DNA from 3 places in the Neptunomonas japonica JAMM 1380 genome. Region 2 is predicted to be linked to each of the others. Evidence: predicted binding sites of a transcription regulator. Region 2 holds the regulator's gene; each other region holds the start of a gene.
What was found. Region 2 encodes FNR, which switches genes on or off when oxygen is low (the NO sensors DNR and NnrR bind a similar motif). Its sites were predicted from a motif close to TTGATNTANATCAA; they were not measured.
Positions count from the first base shown of each region.

Region 1 (3,285 bases), 1.6 Mb from region 2:
TAGCTAACGCTACTACTGCTAGCATAGGTGTTAATCGATACATGTAAAACCTCAGGGTATGCACCCGCCGCGCATTGAGTTGGATGAGAAGCAGGCCGGTATCCGGACTCTCAATCTTGTATGGATCGATTACCGTTGCGGGGGCAGTGTCGGCTTTGTATTGGCTTTATGGCTAGCGTCATACGCACCGTTCTTCCCGTTTAACCTTATTAGAGGCACCTGGATGGCTGGGGCGAAGTTTACAGGGAGGTTTTTCGTGATGCAATGTAAGGGGGAGGGATGTAGGCTGTGCACAAATGGTTTGTGAACAGCCACTTTTTTATCGTCTAGCTATCATAACTTTCGGCAAAATTACGGATGTCATGCGATAGTTTCTCGATACGGTCGGCTGCTTTTTCGAGTTCTTCAAGCACGGCAGTGCTGATAGCTGATTCTACAATCAATTCTAATGCTGAAAAATTCGAGTCGCCAATCTGGCTTTGCAGTTCTGTTGATAATTTCCCTTTAAAGGACTCAACAACATTATGTGAGTGCTGCGTTTGCTTCTGAGACATGGTTCTACCTCCGTGTTATGTATTGTCAGGCAAGAAAATATGTTCATCTTGCTCATGAATGTCGCGTGCATTACCAACAATAAGTGGATCGGGTGTTAGGTCGATATCCGGATTTTTATTGGGATAAGGAAGAGAGCTCAAGACAAAGCGCATGGCATTAATACGTGCACGTTTCTTATCGTCTGATTTGATAACCGTCCAAGGAGCATCTGCTGTATCAGAATAAAAGAACATCGCTTCTTTTGCTTCTGTGTATGCATCCCACTTATCAAGTGATGCAAGATCAATTGGGGATAATTTCCATTGCTTCAGTGGTGCCACTTTGCGTGCTTGGAATCGTTCAAACTGCTCATCACGGCTAACTGAAAACCAGAATTTATAAAGTCTAATACCGCTACGAACCAGCATGCGTTCAAAGTCAGGTGTTTGGCGCATAAATTCAAGATATTCTGCTGGAGAGCAGAAATTCATAACTCTTTCAACACCGGCTCGGTTATACCAAGAGCGGTCAAACAGCAGAATTTCCCCTTTGGTTGGAAGGTGTTTGACGTAACGCTGGTAGTACCATTGACCTTTTTCTTCTTCGGTAGGTTTTTCTAAAGCGATAACTCTAGCGCCACGAGGGTTTAGGTGTTCCATAAAGCGCTTGATCGTTCCCCCTTTACCTGCGGCATCACGACCTTCAAATAGGATGACAATTCTCTCTCCGGTTTCACGCGCCCAGCTCTGCATTTTGAGTAGCTCAATTTGCAGATCTTTTTTAGTGGCTTCGTACTCTTTGCGGGAGATTCGCTTTTGAGTATTGGTGTTATTTTCTTCTTGTTGTTCTGCTGATGCTGAGTCATTCAGCTCAGATGCAGCCTCAAGTGTTTCAATAGCTTCTTGCGCGGGGGCTTTTACCAGATCATCCATCATTGTCTCCTTTGAAGATTGTTTATGATTAATAATTATCCTCTCTCTAGGGACAAATCCTTTGATCCGAGTCACTTAATTAGTGATATTTGATGTAAATGTTACGAAATGTCATTTTTGATAGGTAAATATAGAAATATTTTGTATTCAGTTCTAGTCTCGATATAGTTTGTTATTTTTTTGGCGCTAAGCTGTTGATAAAAAAGTACTGAATAAATATAGGTTTATAGTAATGTGCACTCACCTGATTAACGTATGGAATCCAGTTAAACTATGAAATCACAGTCACACAACCCAAAAGAATCTGTGGAAAAATCTGAGTTATATCAGGCATTATCGGCTTCGCGTACTTCCTTTGTATCAACTGGGGTTTTTAGCTTTTGCATCAATATTTTGATGCTGGCACCTGTTATCTACATGCTCGAAGTTTATGATCGTGTTTTAACGAGCAGCAGTGAATCAACGCTGTTAATGCTAACGCTGTTATTGGTCTTTCTATTTTTGGTGATGGGAACGTTAGAGTGGGTTAGGTCACAGGTGTTAATAGTGACGGGTAACAGGTTGGAAAAAACTCTAGGGCCACGCGTATTTGATTCTCTGTTTCATCAGGCGCTGACTTCTGGCGGCAGTGTTGCTACTGCGCAGCCTTTGTCAGATTTATTGACGCTGCGCCAGTTTTTGGGTGGTGCTAGTCTTTTAACACTGTTTGATGCGCCATGGTTGCCTATCTACCTAGGTGTTGTTTATCTTTTCCATCCTTTAATGGGAAGCATCGCGCTGGCTGCCGCTATATTTTTGATTATTCTTGCTGTCGTTAATGAGCGAATCACACGTAGAGATATTCAAGATGCGAATAAACTCAATATTGAGAATACTCAAGAAACGCAGCTTAACTTACGTAATTCAGAAGTTATTGAGGCTATGGGGATGTTGCCGCGCTTGCGCGCCCGCTGGCAGCAAAAGCAGGATCAGCTACTTGAATTACAAACGAGGGCGAGCCGTCAGGGCGGGTTGATTACAACAGTATCAAAGACCTTTCGTACCACTATGCAGTCGTTAATGCTTGGTTTGGGTGCGTATTTGGCTATTCAAGGAGACATATCTGGCGGGACAGTGATTGCAGGTTCTATCTTGTTAGGGCGAGCTCTGGCACCGATAGATCAGCTTATCAATTCGTGGAAAAGCTTTTTGGGTGCTAGAAGTGCATATACGCGTTTAACGAGTCTGCTTGAGAACTCTAAAGTGACAGAGCCTCCGATGCCGCTTCCTCCTCCTCAGGGGTTGGTTGAGTTTAAGAAGGTTGTTGTTGCGCTGGGAGGTAGTACAGAGCCTGTTTTACAGGATATTAGCTTCAAAATTGAGCCGGGGACGTCGGTTGCTGTTATTGGTCCTAGTGCGGCTGGTAAGTCGACATTGATCCGCGCCATGCTGGGTATATACCCAACAACAAGAGGCGCTATTCGTCTTGATGGTGCCGAGATGAAGCAGTGGGATCGTGAAGTTTTAGGTGAGCACATTGGTTACCTTCCTCAAGATATAGAATTGCTTGAAGGTACTGTGAGTGAAAATATTGCTCGTTTTGGTCAGGTTGACCCTGACAAAGTAGTTGCCGCTGCTATGGCTGCGGGTGTGCATCAAATGGTTTTGCAGCTGGCTGATGGTTATGCCACAAAAATAACAGCACATTTATTATCGGCAGGGCAGCGTCAACGTATCGCATTAGCGAGGGCATTGTATGGAGAGCCAAAATTAGTTGTGTTGGATGAACCTAACTCGAACCTTGATACCGAAGGTGATTTGGCCTTGGCAAATGCTGTTC
Region 1 covers NZ_AP014546.1:3,034,592-3,037,876, reverse strand. The annotation lists gene NEJAP_RS14195 (TonB-dependent receptor family protein) at 1-43, opposite strand, end outside; cobalamin riboswitch at 76-238, opposite strand; gene NEJAP_RS14190 (phosphatase) at 327-554, opposite strand; gene ppk2 (polyphosphate kinase 2) at 570-1,466, opposite strand; gene NEJAP_RS14180 (type I secretion system permease/ATPase) at 1,740-3,285, shown strand, end outside.
Region 1: a site for FNR is predicted at 1,528-1,541, ahead of ppk2 (polyphosphate kinase 2). Genes of this name have one in related genera too.

Region 2 (3,285 bases):
TGACTATTGGCGCAATAAATGAAGTTTGTATCTTTAAGCCAAGTATCTTTATTGGCTTTTTCAACTTGAGATAAAATATTTGTAAGAGATTGCGAATAGCGTTGCTGGTAATTATTTTTTTCACCTTCATCAGTCCATGTGGCGGGTGCGAGCAATACCTGGGCTTTAATTTGTGTGGGGTTATTGGTTGCGAACCATGCTGTTTGGTTTCCTCCGCGAGAGTGGCCCATTAACACAAGGTTTTGGGCACCTTGGTTTTTTAGCCAGTTTGTCCAAGCACCTATTTCATTAATTGCATCTGTATGTTTATGCTTGTGTGGCACCTGGCAATCATACATGCCGTGCCTATCGTTAATACCCAGACTTAGATTAATGGCTAAAGAATTCAGGCCTGAGTCGCTTAATAATAACTGTAACGTCTCAATGAGCTCCATTTTGTTATGTGCCAGCGTGCCATGTGTAATGAGTACAACACCATCAGCGAAGGAGCTTCCTTCGGCGAATTGCATCTGTGCATTTAATGTGAGATTTTCGTGCTTGGTCGTGACTTCTTGTGCAAAGAGAGGTTGCGATGTGAGTAGTAAAAGAGCGGTGGTGTTTAGAAGGATTTTATACATACGAACCTCTATTATTGTTATAAGCTTATATGAAAGCTCACAATAACAGAGGTCTCTAATTTAGGCTACAGACCTTCGTAGGCCAGCATGGTGTAAACGGGAACACCTGCTTCTTGAATACGGATAGAGCCGTTTAAGTCTGGAAGATCAACGAGTGCAGCACTTTCTATTACTTCAGCACCTAATTTCTTTATTAGGGTGCAGGCAGCAAGAATAGTCCCGCCGGTTGCAATAAGGTCATCGAATACTAATACGCGGTCACCCGGGCCTACCGAGTCTATCTGCATTTCTACGGCCGCCGTACCATACTCCAGCTTATATTCTTGGTGTACGGTTTCGCCTGGTAATTTCCCTTTTTTACGTACAAGTACTAAAGGTTTCTGCATTTGGTAAGCCATGATTGAAGCAATGAGGAAGCCTCGAGCGTCAATGCAAGCAATGTGTGTGAGTTCTGAATTCATATACCGCTGAATAAATGCGTCTGCGACCATGCGTAATGCTTTAGGGTCTTTGAAAATTGGCGTGATGTCGCGAAAGACTACACCAGGCTCTGGCCAGTCAGGTAATGATCGGATAACTGACTTGACATAAAATTCGTCGTAAGACATGTACTAATGGCTCCTCAATCAAGCCGGAACGTTAACGCTTGATATGGCTCAATGTTTACAAAAAGAAAATACGGTTTAATCATTGCGTTGGGTTACACATAGAGATGGCTACTTCTTTGTGCAACTATTTCTAGCGCCGTTCGATTAATTGAACGGCGTTTTTTTATTTGTAAGTTTTGTAAGCTATATAGAAAGCTGCTGTACATCTACTTCTGTAGGAGTGTCTTTGCCATGACACTCTCCAGAAACGTCATATAAACTGTCTAAGTCAAGCAGGTCTAGTTCTTTTCCGTCAACTTGAATTAGGTTGTTCTTTTGAAAGCGGGTAAAAATACGACTCACTGTTTCTACAGCTAATCCTAAGTAGTTACCTATTTCATTGCGCGACATCGATAGTCTGAATTTATGAGCAGAGTAACCGCGCGCTTGAAAGCGTTGAGAGAGTTTAATGAGGAACGTAGCAACGCGCTCTTCAGCGTTCTTTTTTGAGAGGAGAAGCATCATTTGTTGATCGTCTCTAATCTCTTTGCTCATGGTTCGCATTACTTGGCGTCTCAGCTCTGGTAACTGGCCACAAAGTGTATCTAAATTATCAAAGGGAATTTCACATACCGTTGTAGTTTCCATTATTTTAGTGGAAACCGGGTAGTGTTGATTATCATAACCGCTTAAACCAACCAGCTCCCCTGGAAAGTAAAAGCCCGTGATCTGCTCTTCGCCTTCATTGGTAATGGTGTAGCTTTTAACGCTGCCTGCACGAATAGCAAAAACCGATTCGAAGTTGTCACCCTGATGAAATAGGTGATCTCCTTTTTTTAGAGGTCGGCTTTTCTCAATAATATTATCGAGGCTTTCCATTTCCGTGTTGTTTAATGAGACGGGAAGGCAAAGTGAGCTTAGGCTACATGTATTACAATGGGCTTGTTGCAGGCTATGCAGTTTCCCTTCCTTTTTTATATCGCTCATGGCCAATTCCTGTGTTTGTTACATAATGAGAGGCTACTCAGCCGCTAATTATGTAACATTTCGAGGAAGGCGTGAAGTATCTATTAGATGATACGAGAAAAACCTTGTGTCGCTTGTTGTTTCGGGATGTAGCGATCGAAGGCCATGCAGATACGTCTAATCAGCAAGCGTCCTGCTGCAGTTACATGAATACGCTGCCCGTCTAGTTGAATCAAGCCATCCTGAGCAAAGAGTTGTAATTCAGACTGCTCTTGTGAAAAATACTCTTTAAAATCAATGCAAAATAGCTTTTCTATCGGTTTTGGGTCTAACTCGAAATGGCAAATTAATTGTGTAATTACGGCGCGACGAATTTGGTCGTCTGTGCTTAATTGCACACCGCGTCGGATAGCGCTTGCGCGTGTATCAACTGCTGTAGAGTAGGCGTTAATGTCATGTTCATTTTGATAATAAACATCCCCTATCTGACTAATGGCGGAGACGCCCATAGCAACTAAATCACAATCTGAGTGGGTAGTGTAGCCTTGGAAGTTGCGATGAAGCTGTCCACTCTGTTGAGCAAGTGCTAGTTCATCGTCAGGTTTTGCAAAGTGGTCCATGCCAATATACACATAACCCGCATCGAGTAACTTATTAATAGTGGACTCAAGAATGGCTAATTTTGTTTCAGGGCTTGGTAGGTCTTCTGCATTAATGTGTTTTTGTGAGCGGAATCGATCGGGCATATGAGCATAATTAAAGACGGACAAGCGGTCGGGGCTCATGTCAATGACGGTATCAAGGGTGGCATTGAAGCTTTCAAATGTTTGGTGAGGCAGCCCGTATATGAGATCCATGTTGATCGATTTGAAGCCAAGATCACGTGCGGCCGTTAGCACGGCTGCCGTTTGTTCGGTGGGTTGAATGCGATTAACCGCTTTCTGAACAACGGGGTTTACATCCTGAACGCCAAGGCTGATTCGGTTGAAGCCGGCTTTTCTGAGCGTGCGCATTGTTTCTAATGATGCTTCACGTGGGTCTATTTCGATGGAATAATCACCGCTATCATCGTCAAGTAAATTAAACTCTTGCTTGAGTTTGTTCATAAGCTCTGT
Region 2 covers NZ_AP014546.1:1,421,978-1,425,262, forward strand. The annotation lists gene NEJAP_RS06415 (alpha/beta hydrolase) at 1-617, opposite strand, end outside; gene NEJAP_RS06420 (adenine phosphoribosyltransferase) at 683-1,225, opposite strand; gene fnr (fumarate/nitrate reduction transcriptional regulator Fnr) at 1,409-2,191, opposite strand; gene hemN (oxygen-independent coproporphyrinogen III oxidase) at 2,275-3,285, opposite strand, start outside.

Region 3 (3,285 bases), 1.0 Mb from region 2:
TAAACCGCCCCGCCGCTTCACTTTTCCATTCATATGCACTGGAATTGTCACGAACTTCGCGAGCATCACCTACTAAACGACTTAAATAATGTTGCTCACGGTTGCTCGCTCGAATCTGCTGAATAGCATCTAAGGTTTCAGTAAGCGCGCCCTGAAAAACCTCATAAGATTTATTCTCATGCTTCTTTAATTCTTTTACCCGCTTACCGATTACCGTTGTAAAGTAGATAACAACCGGGTTCAAAAACATTATAAAAAGCGCTAATGCCCAGTGCATCCAAAGAAGAATGATGGCCGTACCAATAATCGACAATGATGCAATTAATAAGCGACTAACAGAACTGCCGATAAAACGGTCAACCGTATCAAGATCGGTTACAAAATGAGAACTAACGGCACCACTACCCAGTGTTTCATACTCAGCCATGGATATTCTTCCTAGCCTGTGCAGCATCATCTTTCTCATCCTGAAAATGATGTCTTTAGAGATAATGGTAAACTGACGTGCCTGCCAAATGTTAAGCACCAGTGCGATTGCCCGCAGCACCACAGTGATAATTAAGATGGCTACTATATAGAGCACAGGGCCGTGCCACTGCTCAGGAAAAAAAGGCCCTAATGTCTCAATCAGCATTCCCGGCTTTTCGAGTAAAACCTCATCCACCAGCAACGGCATCAGCAAAGGCAAAGGAACAGAAGCAACGGTGGCAAAAATCGCTACCCAGTTTGCAAAAATGAGCTCGCGCTTATGCTCAAGGGTAATACTTAAAATATAATTCCAACTAAATCGAAAAGACGACATATCACCCTATCTAAATAAAAATACAAATGAGGTATTTATACCACATACCCCTATTTCGAGTATTGCAGCAGATACAAAAACACCCGCGATGGCGGGTGTTTTATTTAGCGTTGTACGAGCAATATCTATTGAGAAAACAGCGTACCTAACTCTCGTTATGCTGAAGCGCGCAGCATTGCGTATAACTGGTCTTTTAAATGAAGACGCTTAACCTTTAGCTCTTCTTCTGTATACGTTGTAACCGGCTCTGCTTCTGACTCCATGCGCTCAACTTGCTTAGTGAGAGTATGATATTCAGCGAACAATTTGGAGAAATGTGCATCATTCATTTTAAGAGAGTGAATCTGATCGCGAAACTCTGGTAATTCATGTATTAAATCGTGATGTTCAATGCTCATATTATGTATTTCCTTGATGGGTTACATTTTTCTTTTTTCTTCATAAGCAGTATCCCTGATATAGAGTTATCGTTCATTGACGCTCATCAACATAGCTTACTGAATACGCTAAAAGCCCCTATCAGCAAAAGATAAATATCACTATTTATAGATATTTTTTATGTATTTACTCTCGACCTTATGAGCAACACAAGGTAGGTTATATACCCCTGATAATTGTCCACTATAGAGCCCTAAATTTAATGGAAAGCCTGACACTCCAGCCTATTTCTTCTGTTGCCGGTGAGGTACAGATTCCAGGTTCAAAAAGCCTATCTAATCGTATTTTGCTGCTTGCTGCCCTCGCAGAAGGCGATACTACTATCACCAACCTATTAGACAGTGATGATATACGCCATATGCTGACAGCATTAAGCTCACTTGGTATTAGTTATAAGCTATCGGAAGACCGCCAATCTTGCACCGTTAGCGGACGAGGACAGTCTTTAGGGAAAACAGAACACCCACTGTTTTTGGGCAATGCAGGAACAGCTATGCGCCCCCTCTGCGCAGCTCTTTGCCTAGGCAGTGGAGAATATGAATTAACAGGTGAACCACGCATGTACGAGCGCCCAATTGGCGACCTCGTAGACGCATTAAGAACTCTCGGTGCTGACATCGATTACCTTGGTACGCAGGGCTATCCACCTCTTAATATCAAAGCCAATGGATTACAAGGCGGCGAAGTTAGTATTAAGGGTAATATCTCAAGCCAGTTCCTAACGGCATTACTCATGGCAGCCCCACTGGCTAAAAACGACTTAACCATCCATGTTGATGGCGAACTTGTGTCTAAGCCTTATATCGATATCACCTTACATACCATGTCCTTATTTGGTGTTGAGGTGATTAATAACAATTACCAGTCATTTGTTATTCGCTCGGGACAACAGTACCGCTCACCTGGCGAGATTATGGTTGAAGGAGATGCATCCTCTGCATCCTACTTCCTAGCAGCGGCTGCTATTGCCGGCGGTACTGTGCGCGTTTATGGCGTGGGAGCTGACAGCGTACAAGGTGATAAACGCTTTGCCGAAGTACTTGAAGCGATGGGAGCCAAGGTTACTTACGGGCCAACCTTTATAGAGGTCACAAAAGGCAAAGAGCTAACCGCTGTTGATATGGATCTAAACCACATACCCGATGCCGCTATGACAATTGCCACAACCGCACTGTTTGCTAAAGGCACCACAGCGATTCGAAACATCTACAATTGGCGAGTAAAAGAGACAGACCGCCTAGCAGCAATGACAACAGAGCTACGTAAAGTGGGCGCCATTGTCGTTGAAGGTGATGACTTTATTGAAGTAACCCCACCTGCACAGCTCCAACACGCCGCCATTGATACCTACGATGATCACCGCATGGCTATGTGCTTTTCACTGGTTGCTCTTAGTGACACACCGGTAACAATTAATGACCCGGGATGCACACGCAAAACATTCCCTGAGTACTTTGATCTATTTAAAAGCATTTGCCAATAAAACGCACAATGCGTGCCCGTTATGATGACTGGCACGCCCTTCCACACCTAAAGCCTCTAAATGTGGTCCATAACCCACAAGCATGTCTTTTTAAGCCACACGCCACCCCATCAAACACCTTACTTCTCTAGGCTCTAGAATAACCTCTTAACTGGCCCTACCCGAAAGATCAACAACTAACAGAATATGCAACAAAAGGGTAACGGCATACAGCTCACTGTCATCTTCATTTACCCCGTCTTTACAACAGATCATTTAAATTTTTATTCGGAGAGACACTCAATGACCAAAGCGATTGTTCTGGTTACCTCGGCTACTGGGCGCATTGGAAAAGAACTGGTTGCTCGCTTATCTCAAGCTGGAAAATTCACGGTACGGGCCTGTTATCACACTGAATCAAAAATTGCCGACCTGAAAGCAGTAGGCGCTGATGAAACAGTTTTTTTTGACCTCAACGATGCAACCAGCTGGGATACAGCCTTAAACGGTGTTAGTGCCATCTATTCTGCATCACTTGACCCTATGCTCGAAGGGCACCTGAATTTCTGTAAAGAGTTGGCAA
Region 3 covers NZ_AP014546.1:2,470,089-2,473,373, forward strand. The annotation lists gene NEJAP_RS19370 (ABC transporter ATP-binding protein) at 1-51, opposite strand, end outside; gene NEJAP_RS19375 (ABC transporter transmembrane domain-containing protein) at 1-802, opposite strand, end outside; gene NEJAP_RS11645 (YdcH family protein) at 958-1,200, opposite strand; gene aroA (3-phosphoshikimate 1-carboxyvinyltransferase) at 1,443-2,723, shown strand; gene NEJAP_RS11655 (SDR family oxidoreductase) at 3,006-3,285, shown strand, end outside.
Region 3: a site for FNR is predicted at 1,277-1,290, ahead of NEJAP_RS11645 (YdcH family protein). Genes of this name have one in related genera too.